One region of the Streptomyces sp. NPDC029044 genome, then DNA from elsewhere that is predicted to be linked to it. Evidence: riboswitches for the same ligand, from Rfam matches in the RefSeq annotation. Region 1 holds a riboswitch; each other region holds the start of a gene.
The links. Region 1 has a riboswitch for cobalamin ahead of AB0E85_RS23735 (ABC transporter substrate-binding protein). Riboswitches for the same ligand answer to the same signal wherever they lie in the genome.
Positions count from the first base shown of each region.

Region 2: linked by a shared signal. The riboswitch ahead of AB0E85_RS14940 (ABC transporter substrate-binding protein) and the one ahead of AB0E85_RS23735 (ABC transporter substrate-binding protein) in region 1 are both predicted to bind cobalamin.
Region 3: linked by a shared signal. The riboswitch ahead of AB0E85_RS05115 (prenyltransferase/squalene oxidase repeat-containing protein) and the one ahead of AB0E85_RS23735 (ABC transporter substrate-binding protein) in region 1 are both predicted to bind cobalamin.
Region 4: linked by a shared signal. The riboswitch ahead of AB0E85_RS19535 (energy-coupling factor ABC transporter permease) and the one ahead of AB0E85_RS23735 (ABC transporter substrate-binding protein) in region 1 are both predicted to bind cobalamin.

Region 1 covers NZ_JBEZWN010000031.1:72,198-75,704, reverse strand. The annotation lists gene AB0E85_RS23740 (iron ABC transporter permease) at 1-333, opposite strand, end outside; gene AB0E85_RS23735 (ABC transporter substrate-binding protein) at 369-1,403, opposite strand; cobalamin riboswitch at 1,433-1,615, opposite strand; gene AB0E85_RS23730 (class I SAM-dependent methyltransferase) at 1,671-2,420, opposite strand; gene AB0E85_RS23725 (MFS transporter) at 2,389-3,507, opposite strand, start outside.
Region 2 covers NZ_JBEZWN010000014.1:56,620-60,126, reverse strand. The annotation lists gene AB0E85_RS14950 (APC family permease) at 1-1,274, opposite strand, end outside; gene AB0E85_RS14945 (CoA-binding protein) at 1,408-1,836, opposite strand; cobalamin riboswitch at 1,921-2,111, shown strand; gene AB0E85_RS14940 (ABC transporter substrate-binding protein) at 2,181-3,197, shown strand; gene AB0E85_RS14935 (iron chelate uptake ABC transporter family permease subunit) at 3,254-3,507, shown strand, end outside.
Region 3 covers NZ_JBEZWN010000004.1:41,766-45,272, reverse strand. The annotation lists gene AB0E85_RS05120 (phosphotransferase) at 1-668, opposite strand, end outside; cobalamin riboswitch at 840-975, shown strand; gene AB0E85_RS05115 (prenyltransferase/squalene oxidase repeat-containing protein) at 1,085-2,299, shown strand; gene AB0E85_RS05110 (SCO2322 family protein) at 2,296-2,931, shown strand; gene AB0E85_RS05105 (CbiQ family ECF transporter T component) at 2,924-3,507, shown strand, end outside.
Region 4 covers NZ_JBEZWN010000022.1:43,132-46,638, reverse strand. The annotation lists gene cbiQ (cobalt ECF transporter T component CbiQ) at 1-213, opposite strand, end outside; gene AB0E85_RS19540 (energy-coupling factor ABC transporter substrate-binding protein) at 220-588, opposite strand; gene AB0E85_RS19535 (energy-coupling factor ABC transporter permease) at 585-1,292, opposite strand; cobalamin riboswitch at 1,322-1,507, opposite strand; gene AB0E85_RS19530 (protein kinase) at 1,636-3,060, opposite strand; gene AB0E85_RS19525 (MFS transporter) at 3,293-3,507, opposite strand, start outside.

The sequences.
Region 1 (3,507 bases):
GAGCAGGTAGGGCTCGGCGAGCGGGTTGCGGATCAGGGCCTGCAGGGCGGTGCCCACCATGGCGAGTCCGGCGCCGGCCACCGCGCCGAGCAGCACGCGCGGCGCGCGGACGTCCAGCACGATGGTCTCCCGCGCCCGCGACCAGTCCGGTTCGACCCAGCCCGCCCCCAGTGTGTGCGTCACGATGCCCCACACCTGGCCGGGCGGCACCTGCACCGAGCCGATGGCCAGGCCGGCGGTGGCGGAGATCACCAGAAGGGCGGCCAGGGCGACGAGAGTGACGGTGAGACCGGCCCGGCCGGCTCGCCCGTCGCCCTTGTGCTGTTGTGGCACGGCCCGTCGGGTGTCGGCTCGGACGATCGGAGTCGTCACGCGAAGCTCTCGGGGTGGATGCCGCGGGCCAGGTCCTCGACCGCGTAGGCCGAGCGGATACCGACCAGCGTCGCGGTCAGCGGCAGGACGACGAACCGCTTGTTCTTGACCGCGGGCACGTCCTCCAGGGCGGGCTGGGAGAGCAGGAACTTCTTCTTCTGCTCGACGCTTCCGGCGCCGGCGTAGTCGTAGATGGCGATGACTTCGGGCTTGCGTTCGACGACCTGTTCCCAGGAGACGTCGCCGAAGACGTCGTCGAGGTCGGCGAAGACGTTCTTGCCGCCGGCCAGCCGGATCAGCTCGGTGCCGAGGCTCTTCCCCCCGGCGGTGAAGGCGGTCTTGTCGCCGCTGTCGTAGACGAAGACGGGCACCTCGGCTTCGCCCTCGACCTTGGCGGAGGCCTTGTCGACGCGACCGGTGAGGTCGGCGACCAGCTCGTCCGCCCGGTCCGGGACGCCGAAGATCTTGCCGATGGTGCGGATCTCGTCGTAGGTGTCCTTCATCGTGACCCGCTTCTTGCCGCAGTACTCGCGGTTGAGATGCGTGTCGATGCCGGCGTCGGCGAACGCCTTGCGGGAGCGGCCCTCCTTCTCGGCGAAGGCGCTGCCGTAGCCGCCGTAGACGAGGTCGGGCTCTGCCTCCAGGACCGTCTCGAACGACGGCTCCTTCTTCGCCAGTTCCGGGATCGCCTCGTAGTCCTTCTTCAGTTCGGGCAGGACGGCCGAGTCGGGGAAGGCGGTGCCGACCATACGGTCCTTCAGACCGAGGGCGAGCATGAGTTCCGCCGGGTGCTGGTGGATGGTGACGACGCGGGAGGGCGGCTTGTCGTACGTCGTCTTCACACCGCAGTTGTCGATCGTGACGGGGAAGCCCGCCGCCGAAGGGGCCGGGGCCTTCGTGTCCTCGGTGGTGTCCTGCGACGAGCCGCAGCCAGCGGTCAGCAGGGCCGCGCACGCGGCGACGGCAGCGGCTGTCGCACGCAGGGCATGCCGCCTGCGGGCAGGTGTGAACAGCGGGGGACGGTCGTACACGTGAAGCCTCCTGCGGAGTCCGCGCTCCTCGGATCGGGCCCGCGACAGGCCAGTGTCCTGACTCCCGGATCGACGCTCCCCCTTGCCTTCCCGCGCGGCGCGCAGTGGCGTGTCGAAGGGTGCACTCCCCGGTCACAGTGGCGGGACCGTGCCGGATTCGCACCGGCTTCCTGTCTCCCGTCGCGGCGATGACCCGGTGATACTACGATCTGCCGAGTCCAGGCCAAAAGGGCGCGCGGGCCCGATCGCACGCCCCCGTGCCACCGGTCACCCCTCGCGGACCGCCCGCAGCACCAGCCGCTCGGCGTTCTCGTCGTAGGGGCGGCCGTCGAACCCGCCGAAGACCTCCACGCGGCCGAACCCCGCCTCCTCGGCCATGCGCCGCAGCTCGACCGCGCTGTACACGAACCACACCAGGGTGGCCCGCGTCACTCGCTCGCCCCGCACCAGCACCCAGTCGCTGCGCAGCCGCGCCCAGTCGTCCTGCACGCTGTCGGTCTGCACCATCAGGTCCTCGCCCCGCCGCACCACCTTCGGCGGGGTGACCTTGCGGGCCAGCAGTTCCTTGCCGGCGAGGTCCAGGACGAGGGTGCCTCCGGGAGCCAGGCAGTCGTGCATCACGCGCAGCACACGGGCGTTGTCGGCGGGATCCTCGAAGTAGCCGAACGAGGTGAACATGTTGAGGACGACGTCGAAGGCGCCCGGTGCCTCGTATGCCCGTGCGTCGGCCTGTACGTAGGTGACCTGGGCGCCTGCCTCGGCGGTTCGCTTGCGGGCCCGTTCCAGCATGGCCGGGCTCAGGTCGACACCGGTGACGTCGTGGCCGCGGCGGGCGAGCGGCACGGTGAACACGCCGGGGCCGCAGCACAGGTCCAGCACCCGGGCGCCGGCCGGGAAGGACAGCAGAGGAGAGGTGGCCAGCAGTTCCTCGGCCTGCGTGTGGCGTTGATCGGAGAAGAGGAAGTCGTGGAACTCCGTCCAGAAGTCATCGTCCTGGAACCCGCCCGTCCGTGTCATGCGGTCTCAGTGCTCCTTCGTCGTCGTGTGGTTGGGGGTGATTCGGCGTGCGGTCGCGCAGCGCCAGCAGTACTGGGGGCAGCAGCAGGCACTGTGCGGCGGCCAGCAGCCAGAACCAGCCGGTGCTCCCGGCGTGTTCGGTGAGGCCGTAGAGCTGGCCGCCGAGTACGCCACTGGCGCAGGCGCCGAGCCCCGCGGCCAGCCGTTGCTGACCGAAGACCACGGCGTCGGAGCGCGGGCTGCGGGACAGGGCCTCCAGGTCGTTCTTCAGGAACAGGACGATGTCGCCCAGGGTGATCAGCGCTCCGCCCGCGAGGAGCGCGGGCCGGGTACCGATCGTCAGCACGGCCAGCCCGGCAGCCAGGCCCCCGAAGCCCACCGCCAGGGCCGTCGCGTAGGGCATGCGCCGGATCAGGCCGGAGGCGAGGGGCTGGACGACGATCACCAGTACGAAGCAGAGGAGCAGGACGAGGCTGTAGAACGTGCTGGAGGCCCGTTCGGCTGCGTACACCGCCAAGAAGTGCTGGAAGTGGAAGTAGAGGTAGAAGGCGAGCGCGTTGGTGGCGAAGGGCAGGAGCGCGATGCCGGTCAGCAGGCCCTGCTCGGACGGATGTTCCTGTGCGGTCGTCGCGGGAAGCCGTGCGTGGCCCGCCGTGACCAGGACGAACAGCGCCGTGACGGCGATGAACAGCCAGCCGGGCGAGGACAGCACGAACGGCCCGGCGATCAACGGACCCACCGCCATGCCCGCGTTGAGGGCCGCGTTGCCCGCCGACAGGAACGCCGGGCGGCGCTCGTCGTCCACGCCGTGCACGAGGTACGCCTTGTTGGCGGGCAGGTACAGCGCGGCCCCGCAGCAGGTCAGCACCAGCGCTCCGACGGCCAGGGGCGGCCAGCGCAGGGCGAGGAGCAGGCCCACGAACCCGGCCGTGCGGATGACCAGCGCCCACAGCATCGTGCGGCGCAGCCCGATGCGGTCCGCCAAGGCGCCGCCCACGACCCCTCCGGAGAACTGCACGAGGGACGCCACGGCGAGGACGACTCCGACCGTGCCGAGGCCCATGCCGAGCCGTTCGTGCAGGAACAC
Region 2 (3,507 bases), on a different contig from region 1:
TCCCAGGTGGACCAGTAGATGATGAGGTTGGCCACCACGAACGACAGCGGCGAGAGGACCTTCCCGGCGGGCAGGCGGTAGGGGCGCGCCCGGTGCGGCAGCCGGTCCGCGAAGACGCCGTAGGCCAGCGGGGCACCCGCGTACATCAGCACGCTCGCCGAGGTGATGAAGCCGACCAGCTGCTGCCAGCTCGGGAACGGCAGGAAGCAGACCACGCCGGTCACGAACGACACGATCAGCCCGAACCACGGCACGCCGCGGGCGTCGGTGCGGACGAAGAGCTTCGGCGCGTAGCCGTTGCCGGCCAGTCCGTAGGAGACGCGGGATGTGGCCGTCGTGTAGATCAGGCCGGTGCCGCCCGGGGAGACCACCGCGTCCAGGTACAGCACCACGCTCAGCCAGCCGAGGCCCACCAGGGTCGCCAGACCCGCCCACGGGCCGGTGATGCCGGGGTAGTCGAGCTTGGTCCAGCCGTGCGCGAAGGAGCCCAGCGGCAGGGCGGCGATGAAGACGACCTGGAGCAGGACGTAGATGGCCGCCCCGATGGCGACCGAGCCGATCGTGGCGCGCGGCAGATCCCGCTGCGGGTCGCGGCTCTCGCCCGCGAGCTGGATGGCCTGCTCGAAGCCCAGCAGGGCGAAGATGATGCCGCTGGAGCTGACGGCGCTCAGCACGCCGTGGGCGCCGAACGGGGCGAAGCCGTGCTCGGTGAAGTTGCCCGGGTGGAAGTTGCCGGCCGCGATGATGAAGATCGCGGCCAGTGGCACGGCCACCTTCCACCAGGTGGCGGCGCTGTTGGTGTGCGCCAGGATCCGCACGCCGAGGAAGTTGACCACGACGAACACGGCCATCAGCAGGACGGCGACGACGAAGCCGCTCGTCGTCAGCGTCCCGTCCTTCGCGTGCTGGAAGCCCTGGGCCCAGTGCCAGTGCCCGGCGTAGCCGATCATGGCCTCGACCTCGATCGGTGCCACGGTCGCCGCCTGGAGCCAGGAGAACCAGCCGAAGGACATGCCGGCCAGCCCGCCGAACGCGTAGTGCGGATACCGGGCCGTGCCGCCCGCGACCGGGAACATGCCACCCAGTTCCGCGTGCACCAGCGCCAGCAGCACGATCGCCACGGCGCCGATGAGCCAGGACAGGATCGCCGCGGGGCCGGCCACCACGACCGCCTTCTCGGCGCCGTACAGCCAGCCCGAGCCGATGATGGAACCGACGGACGCCCACATGAGCCCGATCAGCCCGACATCCCGGCGCAGGCCGTCTCTTTCCATGAATACAGGGCCTCTCGAAGATGAACTCGGGGAGTTCGGGGAGCAAGAGGCCTCAGGTTAGGAATCGGCCGGCCGGCCGCAGAAGACGAGTTGTGCACCCTTGACCGGGTGCGGGTATTTCGTGGGGAACGCTTCAGGATTCCTGTACGCGGTGATGAGACAGCCGTGGGATCTCGATCGCCGGGCAGCGGTCCATCACCATCTCCAGGCCCGCCGCGCGGGTCCGGTCGTACGCCGCCTCGTCGATGACACCCAGTTGGAACCAGACGCCCTTCGCGCCCTTGGCGACCGCCTCGTCCGCGACGGCTCCGGCGAGGTCGCTGTTCACGAACACGTCGACGACGTCCACGTCGAAGGGGATGTCCGCCAGGCTCGCGTACCCCTTCTCCCCGTGCACCGTCTCCGCCTTCGGGTGCACCGGCACGACGCGCTTGCCGAAGCGCCGGAGCACGGCTGCCACGCCGTACGCCGCCCGCTGCCGGTTCGACGACAGGCCGACCACGGCCCAGGTGTCGCCGAGCTCGGTGAGGATCCTGCGGACCGTTGCCTCGTCGCCGTACACCGGCGGCCTCCTCGTCAGTCGTGGACGCACTGCACTGCTCTGCGGGCAACGACGCAGGACGCGCGGTGATTCCCGGACGTCCCGTGATAGCTTGCCGAGGCCAGTCGAACCCATGTACGTGGGTCAGGGAATCCGGTGTGAATCCGGAACTGACGCGCAGCGGTGAGGGGGACGGGCGGGGCCTCGGCCACTGGACTTCCTCGCGGACGTCCGGGAAGGCGCCCCGATCCGGGTGAACCCGAGTCCGAAGACCTGCTGGCGGCCCCCGCGGCCGCGTGCGGCGGGGGAGCACCGTACGACCGGGCCCCGCGAATGGGCCCTCGACGCCTGAGGACTGGTTCTTCGTGCCCCTCGCCCGACCCGCCCGTGCCGCCGCCCTGCTCGCGGCCGGCTCCCTGCTCCTGACCGGCTGCGGCGGCACCGCGTCCACCGACGCCAAGGCCGCCGTCACCCTCAACAACTGCGGGCACGACGTCCGGGTGGCGGCCCCGCCGCGGCACGCCGTGTCCCTCAACCAGGGCACCACCGAGATCCTGCTCTCCCTGGGCCTCGCCGACCGCCTCGCGGGCACGGCCACCTGGACCGACCCCGTGATGAAGGGGCTGGAGAAGGACGAAGCGGAGGTGCCGCGCATCGCCGACAACAACCCCTCCTTCGAACGCGTCCTGGACACCGAACCCGACTTCGTCGCCGCCTCCTTCGTCTCCACCCTCGGCAAGGGCGGCGTCGCCACCCGCGAGCAGTTCGAGAAGCTCGGCGTCCCCACCTACGTCTCCCCGTCCGACTGCGCCGGCAAGGACAACTCGGGCGGCGGCGACGGCGCCCGCGACAAGGCCCTGGGCATCGACACCGTCTACGGCGAGGTACGCGACCTCGCGACCGTGTTCGGGGTGAAGAAGCGCGGCGACGCGCTCGTGGCCTCCCTCCGGCAGCGCGTGAAGAAGGCCACCGCCGGTACCGACGCCTCCGACGTCACCCTCCTGTACTGGTTCGCGAACTCCGAGTCCCCCTACATGGCGGGCTGTTGCGGGGCGCCCGGCATCATCACCCGGGCCCTCGGCGCGAAGAACGTCTTCGACGACACGCACGAGGAGTGGCCCCAGATCAACTGGGAGACGGTCGCCGACCGCGACCCCGACGTCCTCGTCATCGGCGATCTGACCCGTAAGTCGCAGACCGCCGAGTCGGCCGCCAGGAAGATCGCCTTCCTGGAGTCCAACCCGGTCACCCGGAACATGGACGCCGTCCGGCACAAGCGGTACGTGCTGCTCAGCGGGCAGGCCATGAACCCGACCATCCGCACCGTAGAGGGCGTGGAACAGGTGGCCGCCGGACTGCGCCGGTTCGGGCTGGTGAAGTGACCGCCGGGAGTGTGCCGGGTGTCGCGGCCCGGCCCCGGCGGCGGACCGGGCTCGCACTGGGGGCGGCCGGGGCGGCCGCCCTCGTCGCCTCCCTCGCCGTGGCCATCACCATCGGTCCCGCCGACATCCGCGTCGCCGACGTGTGGTCCGTCGTGGCCGCCCGCGTCGGCCTCGGCAGCTCGGACCTGACACCGATCCGGGACGGCATCGTCTGGCAGCTGCGGCTGCCCCGCACCCTGCTCGCGGCCGTGTGCGGGGCCGGACTCGCCGTCTGCGGGGCGGTGATGCAGTCGCTGCTGCGCAACCCGCT
Region 3 (3,507 bases), on a different contig from region 1:
GTCCGGGAGAGGATCAACTCCTCTGCGCTTTCCAGGAGTTCGACCTCGGCTCGGCCCATCGTCGGATTGGCACCCCGGCGGCGCAGGGCCTCGGTCAGGGCTGTGCGGGAGAGCGGGGACGGGCCGTCGAGGAGGGCGGTCAGCATGGTGTCTGCCGGTGCGGAGAGGGAGTCGCCGGCGACGGCGGCCTGCGCGAGGACCACCGCGGTCGCCGCCCAGTCCAGCCCCGGGTCGCCCTCCTCCGCGTCCGACCAGTCGATGACGCGGGGACCGTCGGGGGTGATGATCACGTTCTCCGGGTGCAGGTCCAGGTGCAGGACACGGACGGCCGGGTCGGTGGCGCGCAGGGCGGGGACGGCGTGCAGGTCGCGCAGCAACCTGGCGAGGATGCGCCCTGCCTCGGCCACGTCCAGGGTGCCGGCGAGGCAGGCCTGGAGCATGGTCGGGCCGGAGAGCCGCTCCATCACCAGGTCGGTGCGCGAACCGGAGGGCCGGACCCGGGGAACGGGATAACCGTGGGCGCGCACGTGCTCCATCACGGCCCCCTCGGCCACCGCGTCACCCCTGCCCTCACGCTCCCGACGCAGCACCCACGCCGCGTCGATCTCGAACACATCGGCCCGGCGCCCGGATCCGAGCAGCTGTCCCGGCGGCGGCGTGATCGGCATGAAGCGAAGCTACCCGCATCCGCGGCGCCCCCACCGGGCCGAGAGCGCCAACCCCTTCGCCGCCCGGCCCCGGACCAGGCCTCCCCACACCCGGCATGGGGCCAAGCCGCCGCGCTGCCCGTCCCCGCCCGCACGTGACCAAGCCCCCACCCGGCCCCCTCGGCCGGTTTCCTACGTCCGGGTACAGTAAGCGGGTCGTCATCACACCGTACGGGGGGAAGCCGGTGCAATTCCGGCGCTGACCCGCAACCGTGAACCACCGCCCGAGGTGGTGAGCCGGATCGCCCCGTACGGTTCGTGACCGGCTCGCGTGCCCGGCAGACCGCCGGGCACGGCACCGTCGAGGTATACGGAGCCGAGCCGCCGGGGTGTCCCGTGCTGCCCGGCTCCCCCACAGGGAGAGGCACCCGCCGATCATGAACGTCCGCCGCAGCGCCGCGGTCCTGGCCGCCGTCGCCGTGATCGGCGCCGCCACCCCGGCCGCCGCCGACCCGTCCCCGTCGCCCTCCCAGGCGTTCCCCTCCGCCCTGTACGGCGACAAGGACCCGAAGTTCGACGGCGTCTGGCGCCAGTCGCTCGCGCTGCTCGCGCAGGACACCACGGGGGTGAAGCCGGCGGAGAAGTCCGTGCGGTGGCTGGTGCGCCAGCAGTGCGCGGACGGCGGCTTCGCCTCCTACCGGCCCGACCCCACCACCGCGTGCGACGCCAAGACCATGCTCGACACCAACGCCACGTCCGCCGCCGTGCAGGCCTTGGCCGCGCTCGGCGGGCACGACGGCGTCACCCGCAAGGCCGTCGGCTGGCTGAAGTCCGTCCAGAACGAGGACGGCGGCTGGGGCTACTCGCCGGGCGGGGCCAGCGACACCAACTCGACGTCGGTCGTCATCGGCGCGCTCGCCGCCGCGGGCGAGAAGCCGGACCAGGTCGAGAAGGACGGCAAGTCCCCCCACGACGCGCTGCTGAAGCTCGCCCTGCCCTGCGGCGGGGACGGTGACGGCGCCTTCGCGTTCCAGCCGGACAAGAAGGGCGAGCTCGCCGCCAACGCGGACGCCACAGCGGCCGGTGTGCTCGGCGCGCTGGGCAAGGGCATGGTCGTCGAGCCCGGCAAGAAGTCCGACGCCACCTGCGAGAAGGCCGCGACGCCGCAGCAGGCGGCGGCGAACGGCGCGGGCTACCTCACCGCCGCCCTGGCCAAGGACGGCAACCACCTCATGTCCGCGCTGGCCGGTGCCGAGCCCCAGCCCGACTTCGGCAACACCGCCGACGCGGTCGTCGCGCTCGCCGCGCAGGGGGACACCGCGCAGGCGGAGAAGTCCGTGCGGTGGCTGGAGAAGAACTCCGCTTCCTGGGCCGCGCAGAGCGGTCCGGCCGCCTACGCCCAGCTGATCTTCGCCGCCCACGCGACAGGCACGAACCCGCGTGACTTCGGCGGCGCGGACCTCGTCAAGCAGCTGGGCGCGACGGGCCCGGCCCCGCAGGCCGCCGGGAAGTCCGCGGCCAAGGCCTCGGACGAGAAGGAGGACTCCGGCTCGGACTTCTTCGGGGTCTGGTGGTACGTCGGCGTCTGCCTGGTCGCCGGCATCGGCATCGGGTTCCTGTTCACCGGCCGCAAGAAGCAGCAGCAGCTGTGATCCGCCGGGCCGTTCTCCTCCTCCTGGCCTCGCTCCTGCTGGGCGCGGGCGCGGGCCAGGCCCAGGCCGCCGGTTACCGGTACTGGTCGTTCTGGGAGCGCGACGCCGGCCGCTGGGTCTACGCCACCCAGGGCCCGTCCCTGGTCCGCCCGTCCGACGGCGACGTCCAGGGCTTCCGCTTCGCGGTGAGCGAGGACTCCGCGAGCGCGGTCCGGCCGCGCGGCACCGCCGACTTCGCGACGATCTGCGCGAAGACGCCCGCGCAGGACGGCAGGAAGCGGGTGGCCCTGGTCATCGACTTCGGCACACCGTCGGACGCACCCGGGGGCGAATCCCCGCCCGCCGCCCGCACGGCCTGCGCCCGCGTCTCCCCCGACGCGACGACGGCCGAGGCCCTGGCGGCGGTGGCCAAGCCGCTGCGCTACGACACCGACGCCCTGCTCTGCGCGATCTCGGGCTATCCGCGCAAGGGCTGCGGCGAGCAGGTCTCCCAGCAGCAGCGGGAGCGGAAGCCGGCTGCGGAGCAGAACTCTCCCTCGGACGACGGGCCGTCCCTGGGCCTGATCGGCGGCATCGCCGTGGTGGTGGTGCTGGGCGGCGCGGCGATCTGGCAGGTACGGCGGCGTGGATAGCGGCCCTCGGCGTCGAGGCCGGGCTCAGCTGCACCCCGGCGCCTGGTGGCTGTGGGCGCTGGCGCTCGGCACCGCCGCCACCCGCACCACCAACCCCCTGCTCCTCGCGCTCCTCGTCTCGGTCTCCGCCTACGTCGTGGCGACCCGCCGCCCCGACACCCCCTGGTCCCGCTCCTACGGCGCCTTCGTCAAACTCGCCCTCGCGGTGATCCTCATCCGCCTCGTCTTCGCCATCGTCCTCGGCTCCCCCATCCCGGGCACGCACACCCTCCTCACGCTCCCCGAACTTCCCCTCCCCGCCTGGGCCCAGGGCATCCGGCTCGGCGGCGAGGTCACCGCGGAGGCCCTCACCTTCGCGCTGTACGACGGTCTGCGGCTGGCCACGCTCCTCATCTGCGTGGGCGCCGCCAACGCCCTGGCGAACCCGTCCCGGCTCCTCAAGTCCCTCCCGGGCGCCCTGTACGAGATGGGCGTCGCGGTCGTCGTCGCCCTCACCTTCGCCCCGAGCCTGATCGCCGACGTCCGGCGGCTGCGCGCCGCACGCCGTCTGCGCGGGCGCCCGGACCACGGCATCAG
Region 4 (3,507 bases), on a different contig from region 1:
CAGCGGGACCCGGTAGGCCCGCCACAGCCGCCGCCCGGGCACACCGGCCGGACCCAGCAGCACGACCAGGGCCGTCAGGAGGACCAGGGCCGCGCCCGGCCAGGGCGGCAGGGAGATCGCGAGCACGGTGAGACCGAGCCCGAGCACGGCCTTGTCCACGGGATGGCGGCGGCGCCAGCGACTGCTGTGCGCCGCCGCGTCGATCGGCAGCACCCTGGCTCAGTCCCGTTCCGCCGCGGACTTCCCGGCGGCGCCGGTGGGCGCGCTGTCGGCCTCCCGCTCCAGCGCCCGCTGCTCGCCCTGCCGACGTCCCCGGCGCAGACCGAAGTAGTAGGCGAGGACCCCGGCACCGAGGGCCGCCTGGAGGGCGAACAGCGCCGACTCGATCTCGCCGGACGGCGGCTCGTACAGCGGCGAGAACCACGGCTCGTAGTCCGGCTTCAGCTCGGTGATCGCCGTCTCGGCCTCGGCGTCGGCACCCGTGAACGGCTCCTTCTTGTGGTCGCCGAGGCCCAGCGCCAAGGGCAGCACGGCCAGCGCGGCCACGGCGAACAGCAGCACCAGGTTGATCTTCGTGTTCCGGCTCATCGGGCCACCGCCTCGGTCTCCGTCTCGGTCCGCGCCTGCTTCTTGGCGAGGAGCACGCCCAGCCGGGTCAGCTCGCCCTTGCTCGACTGCACCAGCAGCCGCATCACGAGCACGGTCAGCAGGCCCTCGCTCACCGCGAGCGGGATCTGCGTGACGGCGAAGATGGAACCGAACTTGCCGAGGGCGCCCAGGAATCCGCTGCCCGGGTCGGGGAACGCGAGCGCCAGCTGCACGCTGGTGACGCAGTAGGTGGACAGGTCGGCGACGAACGCGCCGGAGAACACCGCCACCATCAGCGGCGCGTTGGAGCGCCGCAGCAGCTTGTAGACGGCGTATCCGGCCCAGGGGCCGACGATCGCCATGGAGAAGACGTTGGCGCCGAGCGTGGTCAGGCCGCCGTGCGCGAGCAACAGCGCCTGGAAGAGCAGGGTGATGGTGCCCAGCACCGCCATGATGGGCGGCCGGAACAGGATGGCTCCCAGGCCCGTGCCGGTGGGGTGCGAGCAACTGCCGGTGACGGACGGCAGTTTCAGGGCGGACAGGACGAACGTGAAGGCGCCGGAGGCACCGAGGAGCAGCGTGCTCTCGGGGTGCTCGCGCACTTCACGGGTGAGTGACCGGACCCCGTGGACGACGAACGGCGCCGACGCGACGCCCCAGGCGACCGCGTGCGCCGGAGGAAGGAAACCCTCGGCTATGTGCATGGCTCAGCAGACCCTCTCCAGCACCTCGTGGATGGTTGACGCGCCTTGGCCGGTCTCCTGGCTGACGGGTACCACCGCCCGGACTCCGCCTTCCCGGGTCACAAGGACCCAGTGGCCGCCCGTGAGGGCTGGAGCCGGACTTCCCGATTCACAGTGGCGAGGGCCGCACCGGCATCACACCGGATTTCCCGTTCACCAAGGCCTGGTGACAATAAGGCCGGGGTAAGGGCGATGACAAGCCGCCCGAGGGGCGCGCGAGGGGGCGCCCGCTCGCACACCGGCGCATCCGCCGGCTGATCCACGTGCTCGGGCGCTCAGGGTGCGGGGACGCGCCGGGGCCCGGTCAGTCGTCGTCCCCGCCGTCGTCGCCCTCCCCGTCGTCCCCGGCCGGGACCGGCTGTTCCGGCGTCGGCTGCTCCGGTCCGGCGTCGCCCGCCGCCTGCGTCGGAGTCGGCTCGCCGGAGGCCGGCGGGGGAGGGGCCGGGGAGGCGGGCGGCGTGGACGGAGTGACCTCGGCCACGGTGCCGGTGGTCGGCGTGGTGGCGACCTGCCGGCCGGCCCCCGGATCGGAGGTGATGGGCGAGGCGGAGTCCTCGGACGGGGTGGCCGCGGGGCTGCTCGCGGTCGGGGACGCGTCGGGTTCGCTGCCCTCGGTGGTCGTGTCGGGCGAGAACCAGCGCATGCCGAGGAGCATCGCGGCGAGGAACAGCGCCGCGGCGGCGGCCGTCGCGGCCACTCTCGACCGGCTGCCGAGCCCGCCGCGCCCTCGGGCCCGGCCCGAACGCCCCGCCTGGGCCGCCCGGGCGGCGGTGCGGTGCCCCGGGGCCGCCGGCAGGGCGTACGTGGTCGGGTGGCTGGTCTCGGCAGCCGCGTACGGGCCCGGCCCGGTATGGGCCGACGCGGACGACGTGTCCGGCCGCAGCGGCGGTGAGACCTCGGGCAGCGGTTCGGGCAGGCCCCGCCAGGCGCCCCCGGCGAACCACTCGGCGGCCTGCTCGGCGGTGGGCCGGTCCTCGGGCTGTTTGGCGAGCAGCCCGAGCAGGTAGTTCTCGAACGCCGGGGGAAGTTCGGCGACACCGAGCTCGCGGGGCGGCACGGGTGCCGAGTCGAGGTGCTGGTGCAGGAGGGCGACGGCGGTGTCGGCCTGGAACGGCGGGCGGCCGCTGAGGAGCTGGTAGAGCACGCAGCCCAGGGAGTACATGTCGGAGGCGGGCCCCGCGGGCTTGCCCAGGGCCCGTTCGGGCGCGAGGTAGAGGCCGGTGCCGACGATCTGGCCGGTGGCGGTGAGCGCGGCGCCGGGGTCGTCGAGGAACCGCGCGATGCCGAAGTCGCCGATCTTCAGCGTGCCGTGCGTGTCCAGCAGCAGGTTGGCGGGTTTGACGTCCCGGTGCACGATGCCCTGCCCGTGCGCCGCGGCGAGCCCGGCGGACGCCTGCGCGGCGAGACGGGCCACCTGCTCGGCGGGCAGCGGGCCGGAGCCGGACAGCACCCCGGCGAGGCTGTCGCCCTCGACCAGCTCCATCACCAGGTACAGCCGGTTGTCGTACGCGCCGAAGTCCAGGACGCCGACCACGTTGGGGTGGTTGAGACGCCCGGCGGTCTGCGCCTCCAGACGGAACCGGGAGGTCGCCGTGGCGTCGGTGTCCTGGGGCAGCAGCAGCTTGAGGGCCACCGCTCTGGCGAGCGTCTCGTCGTACGCACGCCAGACCTCTCCCATTCCACCGCGCCCGATTTCAACTTCCAGCCGGTAGCGGCCCGCTAGCAGCACTCGTCCTCGTCTCATGCGTGTGGGAAGGGTCGTCGCCGCAGGCCGAACTCCCCGCTTGCGCACGGGGATTGGTGGGGGGTGCCGCAGCCGACCCAGGATACTGGCGCGGCGTGACACCGATCTCCGCAGCGGCGTCTTCCCGGGGCGCGGTTCCCGGATTCCGGGAGCGAGGACGTCGCACGCCGGGGTGACGCTCCCGCGCGCCCGGTTGCCCGGGGCGCGGGCGCCCGAGTCAGGCCGCCGTGCCCGCCCCCTTCTCCCGGCGCGGCAGCACGGCCACCGCCAGGGCCGGCACGGCCGCGAGGACCAGCCACGGCACGGCGGCCGGCAGGCCCAGGTCGAGCAGGAAGCCGGTGGCCGCGCTGCCGGCCAGGACGATCAGCCCGGACACGGACGACAACGCCCCCATGTACAGCCCGAGCCGGCCCTCCTCGGCGAGGTCGGGCA